Regions from separate parts of the Geobacillus sp. LEMMY01 genome, predicted to be linked through region 1. Evidence: riboswitches for the same ligand, from Rfam matches in the RefSeq annotation. Region 1 holds a riboswitch; the other holds the start of a gene.

What was found. A riboswitch is a leader RNA that binds a small molecule or an ion and turns the genes downstream of it on or off. The one in region 1 is predicted to bind cobalamin.
Region 2: it holds a riboswitch for cobalamin, as region 1 does, so the genes downstream of both, B1A75_RS04985 (ABC transporter substrate-binding protein) here and B1A75_RS13490 ((2Fe-2S) ferredoxin domain-containing protein) in region 1, are expected to answer to the same signal.

The regions. Positions count from the first base shown of each region.
Region 1 is NZ_MVKA01000028.1:8,243-19,171, forward strand. It holds gene rraA (ribonuclease E activity regulator RraA) at 59-544, shown strand; gene B1A75_RS13475 (hypothetical protein) at 657-911, shown strand; gene B1A75_RS13480 (aspartyl protease family protein) at 901-1,287, shown strand; partial or broken gene B1A75_RS13485 (RraA family protein) at 1,343-1,480, shown strand; cobalamin riboswitch at 1,541-1,732, shown strand; gene B1A75_RS13490 ((2Fe-2S) ferredoxin domain-containing protein) at 1,911-2,285, shown strand; gene B1A75_RS13495 (HoxN/HupN/NixA family nickel/cobalt transporter) at 2,288-2,995, shown strand; gene cobJ (precorrin-3B C(17)-methyltransferase) at 2,997-4,793, shown strand; gene B1A75_RS13505 (sirohydrochlorin chelatase) at 4,895-5,731, shown strand; gene cobK (precorrin-6A reductase) at 5,746-6,522, shown strand; gene B1A75_RS13515 (precorrin-8X methylmutase) at 6,685-7,332, shown strand; gene B1A75_RS13520 (cobalt-precorrin-5B (C(1))-methyltransferase) at 7,338-8,456, shown strand; gene cbiE (precorrin-6y C5,15-methyltransferase (decarboxylating) subunit CbiE) at 8,422-9,627, shown strand; gene cobI (precorrin-2 C(20)-methyltransferase) at 9,624-10,325, shown strand; gene cobM (precorrin-4 C(11)-methyltransferase) at 10,322-10,929, shown strand, end outside.
Region 2 is NZ_MVKA01000007.1:54,921-65,849, reverse strand. It holds gene B1A75_RS05020 (histidine phosphatase family protein) at 1-326, opposite strand, end outside; gene B1A75_RS05015 (adenosylcobinamide-GDP ribazoletransferase) at 284-1,072, opposite strand; gene B1A75_RS05010 (bifunctional adenosylcobinamide kinase/adenosylcobinamide-phosphate guanylyltransferase) at 1,069-1,626, opposite strand; gene cobD (threonine-phosphate decarboxylase CobD) at 1,623-2,693, opposite strand; gene cbiB (adenosylcobinamide-phosphate synthase CbiB) at 2,650-3,621, opposite strand; gene B1A75_RS04995 (adenosylcobinamide amidohydrolase) at 3,618-5,090, opposite strand; gene B1A75_RS04990 (FecCD family ABC transporter permease) at 5,087-6,142, opposite strand; gene B1A75_RS04985 (ABC transporter substrate-binding protein) at 6,108-7,067, opposite strand; cobalamin riboswitch at 7,205-7,403, opposite strand; gene B1A75_RS04980 (PH domain-containing protein) at 7,535-8,149, opposite strand; gene B1A75_RS04975 (APC family permease) at 8,335-9,699, opposite strand; gene B1A75_RS04970 (acetamidase/formamidase family protein) at 9,713-10,618, opposite strand; gene B1A75_RS04965 (hypothetical protein) at 10,700-10,929, opposite strand, start outside.

The sequences.
Region 1 (10,929 bases):
AGGCAGAAGGATTTTGGCGAATGACGGCGAATGCAAAACATGAAAGGGGAGAGCGACAATGAAAACAGCCGATTTATGCGATCAATTTTTAGACGAGTTGCAAGTATGCGAGTTGCCGTTCCAATCGTACGGCGGAAAGCGGGCGTTTTCCGGGCCGATTGCGACGGTCGACGTGTTTGAGGACAACGTTCTTGTCCGCGAAGCGCTGGAGACGGTGCCGCCGGGGACGGTGTTGGTTGTCGATGGAAAAGGCTCGCGCCGCGTCGCGCTATTAGGCGACCGGCTGGCGCAAATCGCTTGCGAGAGGGGGCTTGCTGGCGTCATCATCCACGGCTGCATCCGCGATTCAGCGGAAATTGGCGCCATGCCGATTGGAGTGATGGCGATCGGCACATGCCCGGTGAAAAGCAAAAAAGAGGGAAAAGGCTCACGCGACGTTGTGCTCGAGTTTGGCGGCGTCCGCTGGGAGCCAGGGGCGTACGTGTACGCTGATGCGGACGGCGTTGTCGTCGCTCGTGAAGATGTGCGTCTAAAAAACGATTGATGGTTATCATAGAGGAGTTGTACTACGATTGTACGAACGGCGCTGTGGTGCCAAAGTTTTCGATTTTTGGGCAGTGATATATGGATACAAAGAACAATTTGAGGTGATGGAGATGAAATGGCAGGAAGTGCGTTTACTGTATCCAAACCAATTTGTGAAATTACAGGTATTGAAGTCTCATTTACAAGGGGATCAGGAAATCATTGAAGAGGTGGCTGTCATTGGAACGGTTTCGGACGAGGACGCAACTCGGGAGTTACTGCAATCAAAAGGGAATCAGTTTGTTTATCACACTAGTCACAAGGAAATTGTCTTAAAAGTTCGGAAAACGATTGGTCTAAGAGGGAAATTTCGTTATGCAAATTGAATATCGTGATGGGTTGTTGTTTACATCGATAGAAATCGTTTACCAAGGAAGGTCTAAATTGGTTAATAATATGGTTATTGATACTGGTGCTGTTAAAACACTGATTTCTCAAAATGCAGTAGAGGATATTGATTTGCGAGTAGAGATGAGCGATCATATTGTTACTTATTATGGAATCGGTGGAAAAGAGTACGCATTTGCAAAGAAATTGGACTTTATTAAGTTAGATTCTTTTCAACTGAGAGAGTATGAGATTGATTTTAGCGGGATGGACTATGAAGGGATTAACGGTTTGTTAGGATTAGATATATTGCTGGACGCTGGATTTGTCTTAGACCTGGACAAATTAGAGATGTATCGTTCCGGTCAAAAATAAATGATCGGTGTCTGTGGTCCGAAAAGAGTTCGTGCCACTGTGTACCGCTCGAAATGCAAAAAAAGAAGGAAAAGGCGCCCGCGACGTTGCGCTTGAGTTTGGCGGCGTCCGCTGGGAGCCGGGGGCGTACGTCTATGCTGATGCGGATGGCGTTGTCGTCGCCCGCGAAGATTTGTCGGCAAAAAACGGTTGACGGCAACGCATTGGTTGTACTACGATGAAAACGGATGCTTGTTCCATGACAGCGCATATATGGCGGTAAGACAAACAAGGTGCCTAGCCCGCTTAGGGCTTGGGTGAAAAGGGAAGCCCGGTGAAAATCCGGCACGGTACCCGCCACTGTGATGGGGAGCTTTGCGGCAACAAGTCACTGAAGGATGCTTCGGGAAGGCGCCGCCAAGCGATGATCCTAAGTCAGGAGACCTGCCTTGTTTGGATTCGGACGGATGCCTACGGGACTATAGGCAGACGTGCGGAAGAATGATGGCCGAATAAGGCTTCTTTTAGCTTGTTTATGGCTTCGTATGCATTTTTCTGCACCTCTGCTAGAGAGGTGCTTTTTATTTTGCTTTAAACGCAGCTGAGCGTTCTGCATGTCTATCATTCTCGTGAGGAGGAATTGGATGGCGACGTGGGATTTACGAGGAGTGAGACATCATGTATTCATTTGCAACGGCGGGACGTGCCTGCGCCATGGCGGCGATGAAGTGACAGTCGCGGTGCGCGAAGAAATCGCCCGCCTCGGGCTGGATGACGCGGTCCATACGACAAGGACGCGCTGCAACGGCCGCTGCCAAGACGCATGCGTGATGATCGTCTACCCGGACGGCGTCTGGTACCGGCTGATGACCCCGGAGAAGGCAAAAGAGGTCGTCCATCGCCATTTACAAAACGGCGAGCCGCTTCGCACGTGGGCGGCGTATGAATATCGTGAAGACGGGTTGACCCGTCTTGGTGGGACGGAGTCGGTTATTGGCGTTCGAAAGAGGGGGACGTAATGATGGAATGGGCCAGTTATGTAATGTTAGCGATATTTCTCGGCATGCGTCATGGGATGGACAGCGACCATGTCGCGGCCATTGCGGATATGGTCGGAAGCGAGTCGCGGCGAAGACAGCAGTTAGCGCTCGGAATCATGTACGCTATTGGACACGGAGCGATCGTGTTTGTCATGGGGGTGGCGGCGCTCGTGGTCGGCGCCCGGCTTCCCGAGTCGTCAGCCGCCGCCATTGAGCTCTTAGTTGGCGGTACGCTTGTGCTTCTTGGCGGGATGATGCTTTTTTCTCTTTTTCGGCGGGGTGAGGTGAAAAGCCGGTTTCAGCTCCTTTATGAGTTCGGCCATACGGTCACCCGATGGCTGCGGGGAAGGCGGGAAATGGACAGTTGCCGTTCTTTTTCGCATGTTGGTTGGGCTGGCGCCTTGATCATCGGCATCATTCATGGCATTGGCGTCGAAAGCCCGACCCAGCTAGCCATTATCACCCACGCGGCCGGAAAAGTGCATGTGAGCGCCGCTGTCCTTCAGCTTGTGCTGTTTGTCGCCGGCTTGCTCATTGCGACGATTGCCACAGCGGCTGGATTATCGTGGGGATTTTGGAAAGCCAAGCAGCGGGAACGGCTGTTTTATGTCCTTGGTGCGGTCACAGGGATCTACAGCATATGGTTAGGGATGTCGATGATAATCGAGATATGGAGAGGGGGACTGTAAAGTGGGCGGCAAATTGCTCATTGTCGGCTTTGGCCCGGGAAGCGTCGACCATATGACGAAACGGGCTCGGGAAGCGATTGAAGAAAGCGACGTCATCATCGGCTACAAAACGTACATCGAACTTGTGCGCGACCTGATTGTCGGAAAGGAAATCATCAGCACTGGCATGACGGAAGAAGTGAGCCGCGCCCAAGCGGCGGTGAAATGGGCCGAGCGCGGCAAAACGGTCGCCGTCATCTCAAGCGGCGACGCCGGATTGTACGGCATGGCCGGGCTCGTGTATGAAGTGCTGATCGAAAAAGGGTGGACGAAAGACAGTTCGATCGAAGTCGAAGTCATTCCCGGCATTTCCGCCATCCATTCGTGCGCCGCTTTGCTTGGAGCGCCGATTATGCACGATGCGTGTACGATCAGCTTAAGCGATCATTTGACGCCGTGGGAGCTGATTGAAAAGCGGCTCGAAGCCGCGGCGGCCGCTGACTTTGTCATCGCCTTGTACAACCCGAAAAGCGGGCGGCGCACCCGGCAAATCGTCGAAGCACAGCAAATTTTGCTGCGCCACCGCGCGCCGACGACACCAGTTGGGCTGGTGAAAAGCGCGTACCGTGAACGCCAGCACATGGTGCTCACTGATTTGGCGCATATGCTTGACCATGAGATCGGCATGTTGACGACGGTGATTATCGGCAACTCAACGACATTCGTCCATGACGGCGTGATGATCACGCCGCGCGGCTACCAGCGCAAGTATCAACTAGCAGCCGCCGTCCAGCCGCTCAAACCGCATGAACGGCTGCGCAAAGAAGCGGAGCCGTGGGCGCTTGACCAGACGAAACCGCTGGAAGATGAGGACGAAGGAAGCACGGGGGCACCGGGGGCATCAGGGACGTCCGAAGCGGCTGTCCTCGCCGGGGACGACCAGAAGGATCGTGCTTTCACCGCCTTGGCCACCGCGGTTCGACCGTCGTCTGTTGCCACGGTCACTAAGGAGGCCGAGCCAACGCCGCCGGCTGCCGTTTTGCCGACGCTTGCCGCGCCGCTGGCAAAAACAGCGGAACGGCAGCCGACCGCCGCGCCAAAACGGGTGAAAGAAACAGCCGAAGACGCGCTCGCCGCTTTAGAGAGACGGAAAACAAGAAAGACGGCGGCCGTGTTGTTGGAAGCGGCGGTGAGCCCGGGCGTGGCCAATAAACAGTTCACCCCGGAACAGCTCATCGTGCTTGCTGAAGTGGTAGGGACGGATGGAAAAATGACCTACACGCCGGATCATTATATGAAAATCGAACGGTTGACAGAGGACCCAGATGGGCTTGTGGCGCGTCTCGTTGACGCCGGGCTGATCGTGATGCCGGTCGGTGATGTGCTGACGGTGAAGGCATGTGATTTTTGCGATGGAGAGAAAAAAGACGCCATTCCATACGCGGAGGAATTGGCTCGCCGATTTGGCGGCATGGCGCTGCCGAAAGAGTTGAAGCTCGGCATCAACGGCTGCGGGATGGCGTGCTACGGCGCGGTGCGCGAAGATATTGGGCTTGTGTACCGGAAAGGGAAATTTGATTTGTTTTTGGGCGGAAAAACGGTCGGCCGCAACGCCCATCCCGGCCAGCTCGTCGCTGAAGGCATTCCGCCGGAAGAGATTGTGGCTGTTATGGCAGAAATTATCGAACAGTATCAAGAACAAGCACATCCGAATGAACGGTTTCATAAGTTTTTCCGCCGCGTGAAGCAAGTCGGACGTTTTTCACACGAAGAGGCAAAACCGGCGGCGTCCATCGAAACGCCGGCTTGCGGTGAGTAACGGGAGCACGCGCCGGCTTTGATTAAGGGAGATCATTGGGGGATTGCGCTTATAGGGAACGGCGGAAGACGTCCGCCACAAAAAAAAGGGGGGAAACAAGGATGAGAGCCATTTTATTTGTCGGCCATGGCAGCCGCGACCCGGAAGGGAACGAGCAAGTGCGGAAGTTTGTCGACCGCCTGCGGCCGCGTTTGCGCGATTCGTTTCATATTGAAACAAGTTTTTTAGAATTTGGCCGTCCGTCGATCGGCGAAGGAATCGAACGCTGCGCCGAAGTCGGGGCAACGGAAGTGGCGGTCATTCCGCTCATTTTATTGCCGGCCGGGCATTCGAAGCTGCATATTCCGGCGGAAATCGATGAGGCGAAAGCGCGCTACCCGCATATGGCGTTCCGCTACGGCCGCCCCATCGGCGTCCATGAGCAGACATTTGCTATTTTGCGCGAACGATTGCAAGAAATCGGCGAGCGGCCGGAGCAGCCGGACGACGGAACAGCGGTCATTTTGCTTGGCCGCGGCGGGAGCGATCCGGATGCGAACAGCGATTTGTATAAAATCGCCCGCCTCTTTTGGGAACAGACCGGCTATGCGCTTGTTGAACCAGCGTTTATGGGTGTGACGACGCCGTCGCTTGATGACGCTGTCCGCCGCTGTCTCATGCTCGGAGCTAGGCGGATCGTTGTTCTTCCGTATTTTTTATTCACCGGCATCCTTATTAAGCGGCTTGAGCAGCAAGTGGTGCAATACCAAGCTGAGCACTCGCATATCTCGTTTGCGCTTGCCGGCTATTTCGGATTTCATCCGAAGCTTGAGGAGATCGTGCTTGACCGCCTCAACGAGGTGCTCGGCCAAACGGTGGCGATGAATTGCGACATCTGTCAATATCGGCTGCACGCCGCCCATCATCACCATCACCATCATCATCACCACCATCATTGAAGGAGGAAGCGTCGATGATTTTGTTGTTAGCCGGAACAAGCGATGCCCGCGAATTGGCGGTGATGATCCAACAGGCTGGCTATAACGTGGCCGCGACGGTCGTCACCGATCACGCGGCCGAACAGCTTCGGTCGGCCGGCATTCGCGCCTATGCCGGCCGCTTGGATGCGTCCCAGCTTTCCGATCTGGCCAAAGCCGAGGGGGCCAAAGCGATTGTGGACGCGAGCCATCCATTTGCTGAAGAGGCGTCAAAAAATGCTATGCAAGCGGCAGCAGACGCCGGGTTGCCCTACATTCGCTACGAGCGGCAGGCGTCCTCGTTTTCGTCCGAGAAGGTGACATTTGTCGACAGCTATGAAGAAGCGGCTGACTTGGCGGCGGAAAAAGGCGGCGTCGTGATGCTGACGACCGGCAGCAAAACGCTCGACATTTTCGCTGCCAAGCTGCTCGGGCGCCCGGACGTCAAGGTGATTGCACGGATGTTGCCGCGAAAAGACAATCTTGACAAATGCGAGCGGCTCGGGTTTTCCCAAGAGCAGATCGTCATGATGCAAGGGCCGTTTACGAAAGAGCTCGATCGGGCGCTATACCGCCATTTCGGCGTCACGGTCGTCGTCACGAAAGAAAGCGGCAAGGTCGGGTTTGTCGATGAGAAAATCGCTGCCGCCGAGGAGCTCGGCATCGATGTCATCGTCATCCGCCGCCCACGGTTGTCATACGGCATCGTGCATCACGATTTTGCCGGCGTGCTCGATGCGTTGAAGCAACATGCACCACTTCCAACCGTGTAAAACGTGTTTTCAGAAAAAACAGCAAAACGTTTTTCGCGCCAATGGCGTCCCATGCGTCTGAGCTTGTTGCCTTCATGCGGGAAGCGAAGCGCACGGATGGAAGGAATGGGCTTCTAGCGGCCGCCCATGCAAGCGATCAAAGGAAGAAAGGAGAGAATTGTCATGGACTTCCATACAACATTTCGTCCGGCGACGGTGCAGCCGGAACAAATTGAAGCGCGCAGCTTTCAAATCATTGATGAGGAAATTGGGGAACATTCATTTACGGAAGAACAATATCGAATTGTTCAGCGCGTCATCCATGCATCGGCTGATTTTGAGCTGGGCAAAAGCCTCATTTTCCACCCGGATGCGATCCGCTCAGGCATTGAAGCCATTCGGAGCGGCAAGCTCGTCGTCGCCGATGTGCAAATGGTGCAAGCCGGCGTCAATCAAGCGCGGCTCAAGAAATTCGGCAGCGCGGTGCGCGTTTATATTTCCGATGAAGATGTCATTGCTGAAGCGAAACGGCTGAACACAACGAGGGCGATCATCGCCATGCGCAAAGCGGTGAAAGAAGCGGAAGGCGGCATTTTTGCCATCGGCAACGCTCCGACGGCGTTATTGGAGCTCATTCGTCTCATCAAAGAAGGAGAGGCGCAGCCGGGATTGGTGATCGGCTTGCCGGTCGGATTCGTCTCGGCGGCGGAATCGAAAGAAGAATTGGCGAAACTCGATGTGCCGTTTATTACGAACCGCGGCCGCAAAGGAGGAAGCACAGTGACCGTCGCCGCCTTGAACGCTTTATCGTTGCTGGCCGAGCGAGGATGACGGCGATGGAAACGAAAAAAACGCTGCGTGAAGGGTATACGACCGGATCGTGCGCGACAGCGGCAACGAAAGCAGCGCTCATTGCGCTTATTACCGGAAAGGCGCAGTCAGAAGCGACGATCCGTCTGCCGATTGGTCGAGTGGCGACATTTTCGCTCGCCTCCTGTTCGTTCGATGGCGAAACGGCGACGGCGGCGGTCGTGAAGGATGGCGGCGATGACCCGGATGCGACGCATGGCGCGCTCATCGTTTCCACTGTCTCGTGGACCTCGTCGCCGGGCGTTCATATCGATGGCGGTGAAGGGGTCGGACGCGTCACGAAACCGGGGCTGCCGGTGCCGGTCGGGGAAGCGGCGATCAATCCGGTGCCGCGGCAAATGATCCGCGAAGCGGTCGGCGAAGTGTTGGCGCAATACGGTCTAAATCGCGGGGTGAAGGTCGTCATTTCTGTGCCCGGCGGCGAGGAAATCGCCAAAAAAACGTTGAATCCGAGACTTGGCATCATTGGCGGCATCTCGATTTTAGGAACGCGCGGCATCGTCGTTCCGTTCTCCACCGCCGCCTACCGGGCGAGCATCGTGCAGGCGATTCAAGTGGCGAAAGCGAACGGCTGCCGCCATGTTGTCATCACGACCGGGGGGCGGAGCGAAAAGTATGCCATGCAAGAATATCCGCATTTGCCGGAAGAAGCGTTTATCGAAATGGGCGATTTTGTCGGCTTTACACTGAAACAATGCAAACGGCTTGGCATCAAGACGGTGTCGATGGTCGGGATGATGGGGAAATTTTCGAAAGTCGCCCAAGGAGTGATGATGGTGCACTCGAAAAGCGCCCCGGTCGACTTTGGTTTTTTGGCTGCCATCGCCGAGCAGGCAGGTGCTTGTCCAGAACTGGTGGCTGCGGTGCGCGGCGCGAATACAGCGGCGCAAGTCGGCGACATGATGCAAGAAGCCGGTTGCACGAAGTTTTTCGAGTTGTTGTGTGAAGCGTGTTGCCAGGCGGCGCTTCACGAAGTCGGAGGCGGCCTGACGGTGGCCACGTCCATTTACACAATGAACGGACAACGATTAGGAAAGGCGGTGCAGACCGATGGGGACGATGAAGTTGATCGGCGTGGGGGCTGATGGGCAAGCAAGTCTTCCTGAGCTGTATCGACGCTGGATTGATGAAAGCGAGCTGCTTGTCGGCGGTGCGCGGCAGCTGGCGATGTTTCCTGAATACGAAGGAGAAACGATGGTCATCCGCCGCGGACTGGCGGAGCTGGTGGAGCGGCTCCGTCATGAGACGCGCAACACGGTCGTGCTCGCTTCCGGCGATCCGCTGTTTTACGGCATCGGCAGCTATTTGGCCGGCAAATTGCCGATCGAAGTGTATCCGGCCGTCAGCTCGGTGCAATGGGCGTTTGCGAAAATGGGCGAGTCTTGGCAAGACGCGGCGTTCATCAGCGTCCATGGCCGGCCGTTGACAGGCTTGGCTCAACGGATCGACGGGCGGCGCAAAGTCGCCATATTAACCGATGAGACGAACTCGCCGGCCGCCATCGCCCGCTATTTGCTCGAGTACGGCATGACGGAATATGAGGCGTTTGTCGGCGAGGAGCTCGGCGGGCCGAATGAGCGATGCCGGTTTTTCAAGCTAGAAGAAATGGCAGAAACCGAGTTTTTTCCATTAAATATAGTCATTTTGCGGCAAACCGCTCCCGGTCCGGTTTGGCCGCTCGGCATTGACGATGATGAATTTTTCCAACGCAAGCCGGACAAAGGGCTAATTACAAAGAAAGAAATTCGCGTCTTAAGCGTAAGCGCCTTGCGCTTGCGCCTGGACAGCGTTGTCTGGGACATTGGGACGTGCACGGGTTCGGTCGCGATTGAAGCGGCGAAAATCGCCCGCGACGGGGCGGTGTTTGCGATTGAAAAAAATGAATACGACCTTGAGATTTGCCGGCAAAACTTGCGCAAATTCCGCGTTGACATCACGCTTGTGCACGGCAGGGCGCCCGATCGGCTCGATGAGTTTGCCGACCCGGATGCCATCTTTATCGGCGGCACGTCAGGCGCGATGGCGCCGTTGTTGGACGTCTGTGCGAAACGGCTGAAGAAAAATGGACGCATCGTGATCAACGCGGCAACGGTTGAGACGCTTGCTGAAGCGGGCCGCGAGCTGCGCGAACGCGGGTTTCATGTCGACATCACCCTCGCGCAAGTGTCGCGAAGCAAGCCGATTTTAGAGTTGACGCGCTTTGAGGCGCTCAATCCGGTGTATATTCTGGCTGCGAAGCGGGAGGGAGACGAATGACCGGCACGTTGTACGGCATCGGCGTTGGCCCGGGCGATCCGGAGCTTATGACGGTGAAAGCATACCGCCGCCTAAAGGAAGCGGATGTCATCGCCTATCCAAAAAAAGGGCGGCAAAGCAAAAGCTATGCGGAACAAATTATTGATGCGTATTTTGCGCCAGAGGAAAAACGGCGGCTCGGCCTGCATTTTCCGATGACAAAAGACCCGGCCGTGCTTGAGCCGAAGTGGAACGAGGCGGCGGACGCCATTTGGGCGGAGCTGTCGGCCGGGCGCGATGTCGCGTTTGTGACCGAAGGCGACCCGCTGTTGTACAGCACGTTCATCCATTTGATGCACGTGATGGAGCGCCGCTATCCGGAAGCGCCGATTGAAGTTGTCCCTGGCGTCAGTTCGGCCAACGCTGCTGCCGCTAGGCTTCGTCTGCCGCTGGCGGATGGTGATGAAACCGTGGCGATCGTGCCCGCCCGCGACGATGTTGAGGTGATGAAAGCAGTGCTTCTTGAGCACGATTGCGTCGTCTTTTTTAAAGTGGCGAAAGTGATCGATTTGATGATTCGCCTCTTGCGTGAGCTCGATTTGCTTCATCGCGCCGCTGTTGTGACGAAAGTGACGTCCGGCGAGGAAGTGGTATGGAACGTTGAGGAGCTCGACGGGGCGGAGCTCGAATATTTGACATTGATGGTGGTGAGAAAGTGAAGCTGTATATCGTAGGAGCGGGGCCGGGCGCACCAGATTTGATCACGGTTCGCGGCGCCGAGCTTCTCGCTGCGGCGGACGCCATTTTTTACACAGACTCGCTAGTGAGCGCGGAATTGATCGAGCGCTACCGGAAGCCGGATGCTGACGTTTTCCATACCGCCGGCATGCATTTAGAAGAAATGGTCGCGGCAATGGTGGAACAAGTGAAACAAGGCCGGCTTGTCGTGCGCGTCCATACCGGTGATCCATCGATTTACGGGGCGACGCTTGAGCAAATCGCTTTGTTGAAGCAAGAAGAAATTGAAGTGGAAATCGTCCCCGGCGTCAGTTCGGCATTTGCCGCCGCGGCAGTCGTGCAGGCGGAGCTCACCATCCCGGAATTGACGCAGACGGTGATTTTCACCCGCGCCGAGGGGCGGACGCCGATGCCGCCGCGTGAGAAATTGCAGGAGCTGGCGCAACATCATTGCACGCTCGTTCTTTTTTTAAGCGCGACGCTTGCAAAAAAAGTAAGCGCGGCGCTCCTTGAAGCGGGCTGGAGCGGTGATACGCCGACGGTGGTCGTCTATAAGGCGACGTGGCCGGATGAGATTGTGATTCG
Region 2 (10,929 bases), on a different contig from region 1:
GACGCAAGCCATTGGCGGTAGGCGGGCTCTTCTTCCAGCTCAGCAAACGTTTTTCCTTCCCAAGCGCCAAAGTGAAACTCGCGCCAGCGGCTGGTGCACCAATCTGCCCTGCGTCCGCCAAACAGCAAGGCGGCCGTTTCTCGACAGCGGTGAAGGTCGCTTGTGACCATGCAGTCGACCGGATACGGCCGCTCAAGCTGCAAACGGCATAGCCGATTGCGCTCCGCGGCCGCAAGCGGCGCATCCGTCCAGCCGATATACGCCCGACGTCGGTTTTGTTCCGTCATCCCATGGCGGATGAGTGTAACAGCCAAATGACGCCCCATAGCACCGTCTCCCCTCCTTCGATCAGCGCGCCGAGCACATCGCCGGTGATGCCGCCAAACTGTTTTTCCGCCCACGGCTTCGCTGCCGCCGCCAAAACGACAACCGCTGCAGCCAGCGCCGCCCCTGTTTGCACCGAAATGGCGGTGGATGCACAAAGAAGCGAAAGCAATACAAAAGCGAGTCCAAGCGCCCAAATGGCATCACGCCATGAACTATATTCGCGAAGCGATGCGGCCATTCCTGTCGGCTTTGCCAGCTTGCCGACGGAAAGAAGCCAGGCAGCTCCGGCCCGCGACAACAGCGGAACGGCGGCGAACAGCGCCGGCGGAACGCCGGCTTGGAGCGATTCGTACAGAAACAGCCAACGAAATGACAACAAACAAATAAGCGACAACACCGCAAACGCACCGACACGCGAATCGGACATGATCTCTTGCCGCCGCTTCACATCGCGGTATGAAAAAAACGCATCGCTTACATCCATAAACCCATCGGCATGCAGCCCGCCGGCTATCCAAATGCCGAGCCAAAGAAGAAGAAGCGCCCAAACAAGCGGCGAGCCAAATGAAAATAACGAAAAGAGCGCATACACTCCGGCTGAAAACGCCCCGATCAGCGCCCCCGCAAGCGGCATACAGCGTACGAGCCAGCGGACATGGACGGCGTTCCATTCAATCGAGCGCCGAATCGGGATGATGGTAAACAGCTGCAGCGCCAACAGCCATCCGTTCCATGCTTGCTTCATCGCGGCCACCGCCCCTTTTTCACGCGGAGAAGGCCGCATTCAACGACCGCGGCGGCCGCTGCTTCCGCGACCAACTGTTGGTGAAGCGAGCCAAGCGTTTTCATGTAGCGAAATGTGCCAGGATCATCCGGCACGCCCCCGGAAAACAGCTCGTTCGATACAATCACAACCGCGCGGCAGGCGGCATCCCACGCCCGCACTCCGTCAAGCAAGCGGCGGGCGGTGGCTTGGGCGGTTGCGTCTGTTTTCCAGCTTTCCCCGGAAAACAATTCGTGGGCGAGCCAAGCGGTCAAGCAATCAAGCAGGACGACATCATTAGGGCGCAGGGAAGCGGCAATCTCCCGAGAAGAGAACGGGGCTTCCCACACCGTCCAATGCGCGGCCTGCGCCGCACGCCGCTCTTGATGGCGGCGGATGCGCTCCGTCATTTCTTCATCCACTGCCTGCGCGGTAGCAATATAGTGAAGCCGACCTCCGCAAGAAAGCCGGATGGCGCATACTTCCGCCGCTTCACTTTTTCCGCTGCGCGCGGCTCCGCTGACAAACACAATCATCCGCTCCACCTCGCAAGCGCCTCAAGCAGCCGATCGTTTTCCACCTGCGTTTTGACCGCGAGCCGCACGTAACGTCCATCCAGTCCAGGAAAATTCATTGTATGCCGCGGGACGATTCCTTGCTGCAATAAATAGAAAAACAAATCCTCTGTCCGTCCGGAGAGCGGACGCAGCAAGTAAAAATTGACCACCGACGGCGAGACGGCATACCGGCCGGCCGGCAGCGACCGAAACACGCGCTCCCGCTCGGCGGCGATCCGTTCTTTCGTCCACTTGACAAACGATTCCATCGCCATGAAACGAAGCGCCAATTGTTGGGCGATGCAGTTTGTGCTCCATGGCGGCTGATGCGTTTTCAGCGAAGCGATCACCGCCTCGTCGGCAGCGACATAACCAAGGCGCGCGCCGGCCAGATGATGGATTTTCGTCAACGATCGAAGCACAATGAGGCGCGGATAGCGATCCAGCCACCGCATGGCTGTAAATCCGCCGCGCCAAAACGGATAGAACGCCTCATCCACCACGATATACGTCCCTGCTTGATCCGCTGCAGCGACGAGCGAGCGGAGATCACGCTCCGGCATCACGGTTCCGGTCGGGTTGTTCGGATGACAGAAAAAAACCGCGTCGCATTCCGCTGCCCATGCCGCCGCTTTGTCGATGTCGTACGAAAAACCGTGGCTTTCCTCTGCCAGCAAAGACTTGACTTCGCATCCGTAAGCAAGGCAGGCGCGCCGATACTCGGAAAACGTCGGCTCTAAGATGCCGACGCGCCGGCCGGCAAGCAGCGCGGCCAACAAATAAATCGCCTCCGCTGCCCCGTTCGTCACCAGCACTTGCCCGGGGCGAATCTGCTCCTGCTTGGCAACGAGCTCCCTGAGCGCCTTCGCTTCCGGATCCGGATACTCACCGGCCCAGCGAATCCATTCCTCGCCGTTCGGCCAAGCCGACGGCGGCAGGCGATATGGGTTCGTATTGACGCTGAAATCAATGTATTCTTTCGGAGGGGCCAATCCGCATTGCTCATACAACGCGCGCGGATTCGCCCCATGCGCCGGCCAACGCAACGATCATCCCCCCGATCCATAGCAATAACGTAAAGGCGAGCACCGTTCTGATCATGATGCCGACCGCCTGGCGAATATGAACCGAGCGCAGCGGAACATCGGGATCGCCGAGTGTCGGCCGCTCAGAGACGACGCCGCCATATGTATTCGTCCCGCCCAGCTGCACCCCAAGCAATCCAGCCATCGCCGCCTCGAGCCAGCCGCTGTTCGGGCTTGGGTGGCGGCGGGCATCGCGAAACAATATCGACAGCGCCAAACGAAGCCGGCGGCCGCCGCAGACCAACACCATCACGAGCGCCGTCAGCCGCGCTGGAATATAGTTGAACACATCATCCAACCGAGCAGCTGCCCAACCAAATTCGCGATACGTTTCATTTTTATAGCCGAGCATCGAATCGCACGTGTTCACCGCCCGGTACAGCATGGCAAGCGGCGCGCCGCCCAAGGCCGCGTAAAAGAGCGGAGCAGTGATGCCGTCGCTCGTATTTTCCGCCACCGTTTCGACGCAGGCGCGGGTGATGCCGGCCTCATCGAGCCGCTCGGTGTCGCGGCCAACGATCATCGACAGCGCCCGCCGCGCCTCGGGAAGATCGCCCGCTTCAAGCGGCCGGCGCACATCCTCAGCCGCTTCAGCGAGGCTTTTGGTCGCAATGGTGGTGAAAATAAGCGCCGCCTCGACCGCCACCCCCACGTACACGGACAACGCATAGCCTACATAAACGACCAACGCCGACAACCCGTAGACGGCGGCCAGGACCGCCGCTACGGCCGCCGCACCTTTCGCCCGCCGCCTTGTTCCCTGGTTCCAGCGCCGATCAAACCAGGCGATCCACTTTCCCATGCCCCGCACCGGATGCGGAAGCCAATGCGGGTCGCCAAGCAACGCGTCAAGCAACAAGGCCAATGCCATCGCGAACAGGTGCGTCATCGCCGCCCCCTCCGCCGCTTGTAGCGGTCAAGCGCCTCGATCGTCGCTTCATACACGAGCCGACCGATCGCGCGCCCCAGTTCCGTCGCCGTTCCGGCATAGGCAAACGTCCGCCCGGTTTGCGTCGCCGCCACGGCGAGCGAATCGGTCGACGTGCCGGTGGCAAGCGTCCCTGTTTCCGGGTCGCAAACCGAACGGTCGGCGAGCGCTTTCGCCTTCGCTTCCGTCGCCGTCATCATCGCCTGGACAAACGCCGCTTCCGTCAGCATTCCGTCAATGACAATCACCATATTGATCGTTCCCGGCCTTGCCACAAGCGGCTTATGCTGCCATGCCCGAGCGGCATCAACCGCATTGCCGACGCCAGCGGTCGTCATGACCGCAACCGAAAACGCTTCCCCTTCTTCCTGAAGCCAAACGGCATCATGGACGTCAACCGCCGTCATCATGCCGATCGTTCGTTCCGGCGAAAACCCGTGTTGCTCCAAATAGCGGCGCATGTCTCCTTCCGCATCGCGGCAATCGTAATCCAACCCGACATGGCGATTGACAAAATGGGTCGCCCATTGAAACCCAGCGCCGATCAATGCCGAGGACAGGACGCGAAGCGGCTGGCAGGAGGCAAGAACAGCGGCGTCATCAAGAAAGGACAAACGCAGCCCGCCGGCCGGCGATTCTTCTTGTTTTCCTTTCGGCACAAACGAAAACATCGGCTTTGCCGTCGCCGGATGGGCCAAACGCACAATCGGCGCGGCAAACACTTCCTCAAGCAGCGCCGGCGTCATCACATCTGTCGGCGTTCCAAGCGCCGCTGTTTTTCCTTCTTTTAACACAAGCACCCGGTCGCAATATAAGCTAGCGACGTTCATATCGTGAAAGACGGCGACGACCGTCAAATCGCGGGAGCGGGCAGCTTCCGCGAGCCGGTCCAAAAGCCGGACTTGGCCACTCATATCCATATGGTTCGTCGGTTCATCCAAAAGCAGCAGCCGCGGCTCTTGGGCGAGCGCCCGCGCCAAATAGGCGCGCTGCCGCTCCCCGCCGCTTAGCCGCTCAAGCGGCTCATTGATTTTGTCGGCCAAGCCGACCGCACGAAGCGCTTCTTGAACCGCGGCTTCATCCTCTTTCGTCCACGCCGGAAACAAGCCGCGCTGATGAGCATAACGGCCGAGTGCCACCGTTTCTCTCACCGTGTAGCCGGGCGCCGTCTCCGCTGTCTGCGGCAGGACGGCGGCAAACCGCGCCCATTGCTTCGCAGACAGCGCCAAAAGCGGCTGGCCATGAATCTTGATCTCACCGCTGGCAAGCGGAAGCTCTTTGCAAATGAGTTTCAGCAGCGTCGTTTTTCCACTGCCGTTCGGCCCGACGATGCCGAACAGCTCCCCTTTTTCCACGGAAAACGTCACACGATCAAGCACTTGCTTTGGTCCATACCGATGCGATACGGCCCGCACCTCAAGCATCATCATCCCATCTTTCGCTTCGTTTTTCGGAAAAACAAGACGGCAAATAGCGGGGCGCCGATCAGCGAGGTGATGACGCCGATCGGCAGTTCGCGCGGTTCAATGATCGTCCGCGCCGCCACATCGGCGAGCACAAGAAACGCCCCGCCATACAAGAGCGACAGCGGCAGCAGCATCCGATAGTTTGGCCCGCACACAAGCCGGACCATATGCGGAACAACGAGCCCAACAAAACCGATCGTCCCGGACACCGACACCGCCGCGCCAGTGAGTAGCGCGGCCGCCGTCAAAATGATGACTTTTCGGCGCGTAACATCAACGCCGACATGAAGCGCCGCCGCCTCGCCAAAAGCAAACGCGTTCAACTCGCGGCCGTTGGCGAGAAGCACCGCCGCGCCGATGAGAAAAAACGGCAACAAAAGCCCGCTGTACTTCCAGCCGCGCATCGCCACGCTCCCCATCAGCCATGAGATGATTTGCCGCAATTCTTCCCCGGTCAAAGCGATCATGAGCGAAATGAAGGCGCTGAAAAACGCGCCGAAGATAATGCCGGCTAAAATGATCGTCTCAACCGACAGCTGCCGCTCAACCGCGCGGGTGAACGCCAAAACGGCGGCAAGCGTCGCCATGCCAAACAAAATGCTGACCACCGGCAATGTAAACGTGCCAAAGAGCGGCCATTGCCAACCGAGAAACATGACGAGCACCGCTCCGACCGCAGCGCCGGATGAGACGCCGAGCGTGTACGGATCGGCGAGCGCATTTTTCAGCAACCCTTGGAACGCCGCGCCGGCCATCGCCAGCGAGGCGCCGACCAAAAACGCGAGCACAACGCGCGGCAGGCGAATCGCTATGACAATCGGCGCCCAATCGGCCGGAATGTCAGACGGAAGCGGCATACCAAACCATTCGGACGCAAGAATGCGAACAATAGAAGAAAAGGGAATCGACAGCGATCCTGTCGATATCCCTACGAGCAACGATAAAATGGCCGCCATGACGGCCAATATATACATCCACGTTTTACTTGAACACATCCGGGTAAATGGCTTTGGCAAGTTCCTCGACCCCTTCGGCAAGGCGCGGACCCGGCCGGCTCACTAAATCGGAGTTGACGTCATACACCCGCTTGTTTTTCACCGCTGGCACGTCTTTCCAAGCGGTGCGCGCAAGCACTTGCTTCGCTCCGCCGTATGTCGTGATGATAACGTCCGGCTTATAGGCCACTGCTTTTTCTTCTGTCACCATCGGCCAGCCTTCCAAGCTGCCGGCGACGTTTTTCGCTGAAATCACTTGGAGCATCTCATCCATAAACGTCCCTTTGCCGGCCGTATACAGCTGCGGCGGCGGCGACACTTCAATCCAGACGTTCGCCTGCTTATCCGCCGGGATTTGTTTCGCTTTTTCTTGAATTTGCGCAAGCTTCTCTTTCATATCATTAATCACTTGCTTCGCTTTGTCCGTCGTCCCTGTCGCTTTGCCGATCAATTCGATGGACGCATACACATCGTCAAACGACTTTGCATCATTCACGACAAGCACGGTGATGCCGGCGTCTTTCAATTGCTTGAGGCCATCGCGCGAGTTATGGGCGCTTGACGCGTGAGCCAAGACGAGATCCGGCTTGAGCGAAATGATTTTCTCGACGTTAAACTCCATGCCGCCGATTTTCGTTTTCGTTTTGACGTCTTCCGGATAATTGTCAAAATCGCTGACGCCGACGATTTTCTCGCCAAGCCCCAACGCATAGGCGATTTCCGTATTGCTTGGGATGAGTGAGACGATTTTTTTCGGCTCTGCCTTGATGGTTACATCTTGGCCAAGCCCGTCTTTCACCGTCACCGGAAACGCCGCTTGTTCCGTTTTCGGCTCTTCTTTTTTCGTTGGTTGGGCGTTGCTATTGGTCCCACTGCTGCAACCGACCAGCACGGCGGCCAGAAGGAATAGAGCAGCCAACGCCGCCGTCCATTTCCAACGCTTCATCGGTCGTTCCCCCTTTCGCTATGTAAAAATAAAAACGCCCATTCCGCCTAAATCTGGGAATGAGCGCGAAACAGACCGCCAATGGGCACAACAATGCCCTGTACGACTGTTTCCGCGTCTCACCCCCCGAAGATTCGGAAACTGCGGCAAGCAAGGCAGGTCTACTGACTCATGCTTCATCCTACTCTGAAGCCTTCCCGTACGGAAAACAGCGCAAGCCATCTGTCCGTACAGTGGCGATTTCATTTCGTCCGCATTGACAGTTGCGGGGACAGCTCCGGATTCTCACCGGATTCCCTATTAAGCCTTTTCGGCACCTTGCTGCGAATCTATTCAGTTATCGGATATGGACATTTTTATATTAAAGCAAGGCTTGGTGTTTGACAACTATTTTTGTAGAAAGAAGTCGGTCCACCACCTAGATAGATGAAGAAAAGGCGCTTCCTTTTGACGCCTTTTCGATCCCTTTACTGCCCGATATATTTTTCAAACACAAACCCGAAATCCTTCACCGTATAGTTCTTTTTCGCTTCCGCCAGCCAGCGAAAAGCGTATTCATTCACGGCCTGAAAATCCGCCGACACATTGGCGCCGTCGCCGCGCATGTTGGCAAACACCTTGGCCGCCAGTTCCAAACTCCGCTCCGCATAGTTGAACTTCGTTTCGTTTTCATGGCAAATCTCCGCGATCGCCAGCAGCGATTTATACAAATCTTTCAATTCCTCAATATGCTTTTTATGCACATCAATCGAGTAGGAGTGCGACCCGATTTTAAATTTGATTTCCGCGTCCAAGTCGACCGTCCCGGCTGTTTCGAGCGACACGTCGGAAATCGGATGCTTATAGTAATCGTAGCGGCGCAGCGTCCGTTTTTTGCTCGTGGCGCTTGTGCCGTCTAGATGAATGAGCGCGCGGTTTGTGAAGCAATATTCATCGGATTTCGATTTAATAAGGAAATAGATTTTTTCCCCATCCTCGTGCATCACATAATCATCGGCATCCACTTTGTCGTAATCTTTCGGCTGAATAACCGAGCCGATGTCGCTTAGCCCAAGCACATCGGCGGCGACTTTTCCAAACATGCTCATTTTCCTCCGGCTCCTTCCATGTTTTATCGGCGCCCGCCTATTGCGGATGAACGGCGTTTTGCCTTAACAAGGCGCCGTACTCTCATTCTGTAATACGTCGCGATCGAAAAAATGTTTCATCGTCGGCAAAAAACGAAAGACCCAACGCCTTTTATGACGGCGTCAGGCCATACAAGCAACTACAGTTCCCCGCTTAGACGGGAGTCTTTGTTAGTGAGTCGCAAAAAGATCAAATAAACGAGTCCAATCGCGATCCAAATCAATCCTAGCTTTTTGCTGAGCGGGTCCAGATTCATCCATACATAGCCGATGATAACAAAACCGATGAGCGGAAACAAGAGATGATTGATATAATCGTTACTCTTTTGTTTGCGCAAGAAATAGTTCATCACCGACACATGCAAAAAGAGGAAAGCCGTCAGGGCGCCAAAGTTGACAAGCGAAGCGAGCTTATCAATTTGCGAGGCGAACACCGTCGTGACAATGAGCGAAATCACAGCGACAAGCAATGTGCTGACGTATGGCGTTTGAAATTTCGGATGCACTTTGGCCAGCACACTGGGCAGTTTACGGTCGCGACCCATGCTGTACAAAATGCGGGAGATGGCTGCCTGGGCGACGAGCGCGTTCGCGATCCCCCACGAAAGCGCGGTGGCGACGATCGTTGTCCATTTCAGCCATGGTCCGCCTGCCAGCTCCGCAATCTGATAAAACGCCACGTCCGCGTTTTTAAACGTCGTATAATCAGGCCAAATGAGAGCGGCGACCCATGTTTGCACGATGAAAAGCGCACCGACAACGAGCAAAGCGAAAATGATCGCTTTGCCGATCGATGATTTCCCGTCTCTCGTTTCCTCAGCCAGCGTCGACACCGCATCAAAACCAAGGAAGCTCAAGACGGCCACCGACACCGCCCCCATCACCGTCTCCACGCTGAAATGATCGGGATCGTACAGCGGTTTGAACGTAAACTGCGCTCCATTGACGCCTTTTATAATAGCAATAATTCCTGTGATCACAAACACTGCAAGGACAATGAGCTCTAAAACAACAATCACTTTGTTCGCTTTGGCCGTCATCTCGATTCCGAGAATATTAATGATCGTATTCATGGCAATAAACAGAATTAGCCACACGTAAATCGGCACTTGCGGCACAATGTCGGCTAAGGCAGCAGCGCTGACCAAATAGAGAAGAGCCGGAACGAAAATGTAATCAAGCAAAATGACCCAGCCTGCCATAAAACCGACATATTCATTCATTCCCCGCTGGGCGTAGGAATACACGGAACCAGCGATTGGAAACGCCTCGGCCATTCTGGCGTAGCTCAAGGCGGTGAAAATCATCCCCACCATTCCGATTAAGTATGCTAAGGCGACCATCCCTTTTGACCCTTGCGCTACATACCCGTAAATGCCGAAAGGAGCGATCGGCACCATGAACACCATTCCGTAAATCAACAAATCAACAAATGTGAGCGACCGTTTTAATTCCTGTTTATAACCAAGCGACTCGACCGATGTGTTCGTTTCAAGTTGCGCCATCGCCGTTCCCTCCTCAATCCTCAAACAGGCGGATGACATACGCTTCAAGCACAAATCGCGGTACAAAGAAACGCGCCGTGACGAGCGGGTCAACGACTTGGCTGATTTGTGTCTGACCGGCAGCGCTAAGCACCATCGTCAAATGGTTCAGCGTCAACGGAGTGTGCGGCAACAGCAAATCAACCATTTCCTCAACCGACTGTTTGACCGCCTCATCCAACGTTTTGGCCGAGACGATCGTCGCAATGCCATCATCGTTTTGCAACAGTGGATGGTTGAGCGAATATCCTTTCATCACCCGGACGGTGACCGTCACTTCCCCCGGAATTTCGATACCAGACACGCCGATTTCGCCGTCCCCCATCGCCGCATGCAAATCGCCTAATGCGAACAACGCCCCTTTGACAAAAACCGGGAAGTAAACGGTTGCCCCTGTTGTAATGAGCTTTGTATCCATATTGCCGCCATGCGGCCCGGGCGTCCCGCACGACACATCCTCACCGCTCGGCGCTACCCCGATGACGCCAATCATTGGATTTAATGGAATAGAAAGATGCTCGTCAAATACGGCCCGGTTTTCTTCTACTGGAATCATTTTTGCCTCAAACTGCGGAATCCGGTCTCCAAGCACCCCGAGCCCTGGGCCGACAGCCATGACCCCCTGTCCTTTGAGGCGAATCTGTTCAATTTTTACCGCTAAAATGTCACCGGGTTCCGCCCCTTCAATATAGATCGGTCCGGTCGCCGGATTGATATGATTCCAATCGATCGAGTCAAACGGCGTTTCGCTTGAAGTAATTTGATTTTGGAAACAGTCGTACGTTTCGATGACAAACGTTTCCCCTGACTGTACTGTTCGAACCGGTTGGTGGTTTTTGCTAAATGCATAAATGGCCGTTGTGCATGGAACAAATGACATGTCCGCTTTCCTCCCTTTCGTTTTTGTCTCATTATAACAGGGAGCAAACAAACTGTTTTGCATTTTTTTGATTCATTTTTGTTACTTCTTTATTTTTTGAATTAATCGATAAATCTGAGTAAACAAGAAACCGCCAATCCCATTCCATGCTATGGCCTCCAGCACATTATGGCGCATTCCCCATCGCCAGGCGATAGCAAACAAACATACCCATCCGATCATGCCTATAACCCCCATCGGTTTCTCTCCTGTCCGTAAAGCAGCCAACCCAAAACACGAGGAGGCAAGCAAGGCGGTCGAAAACATGACCA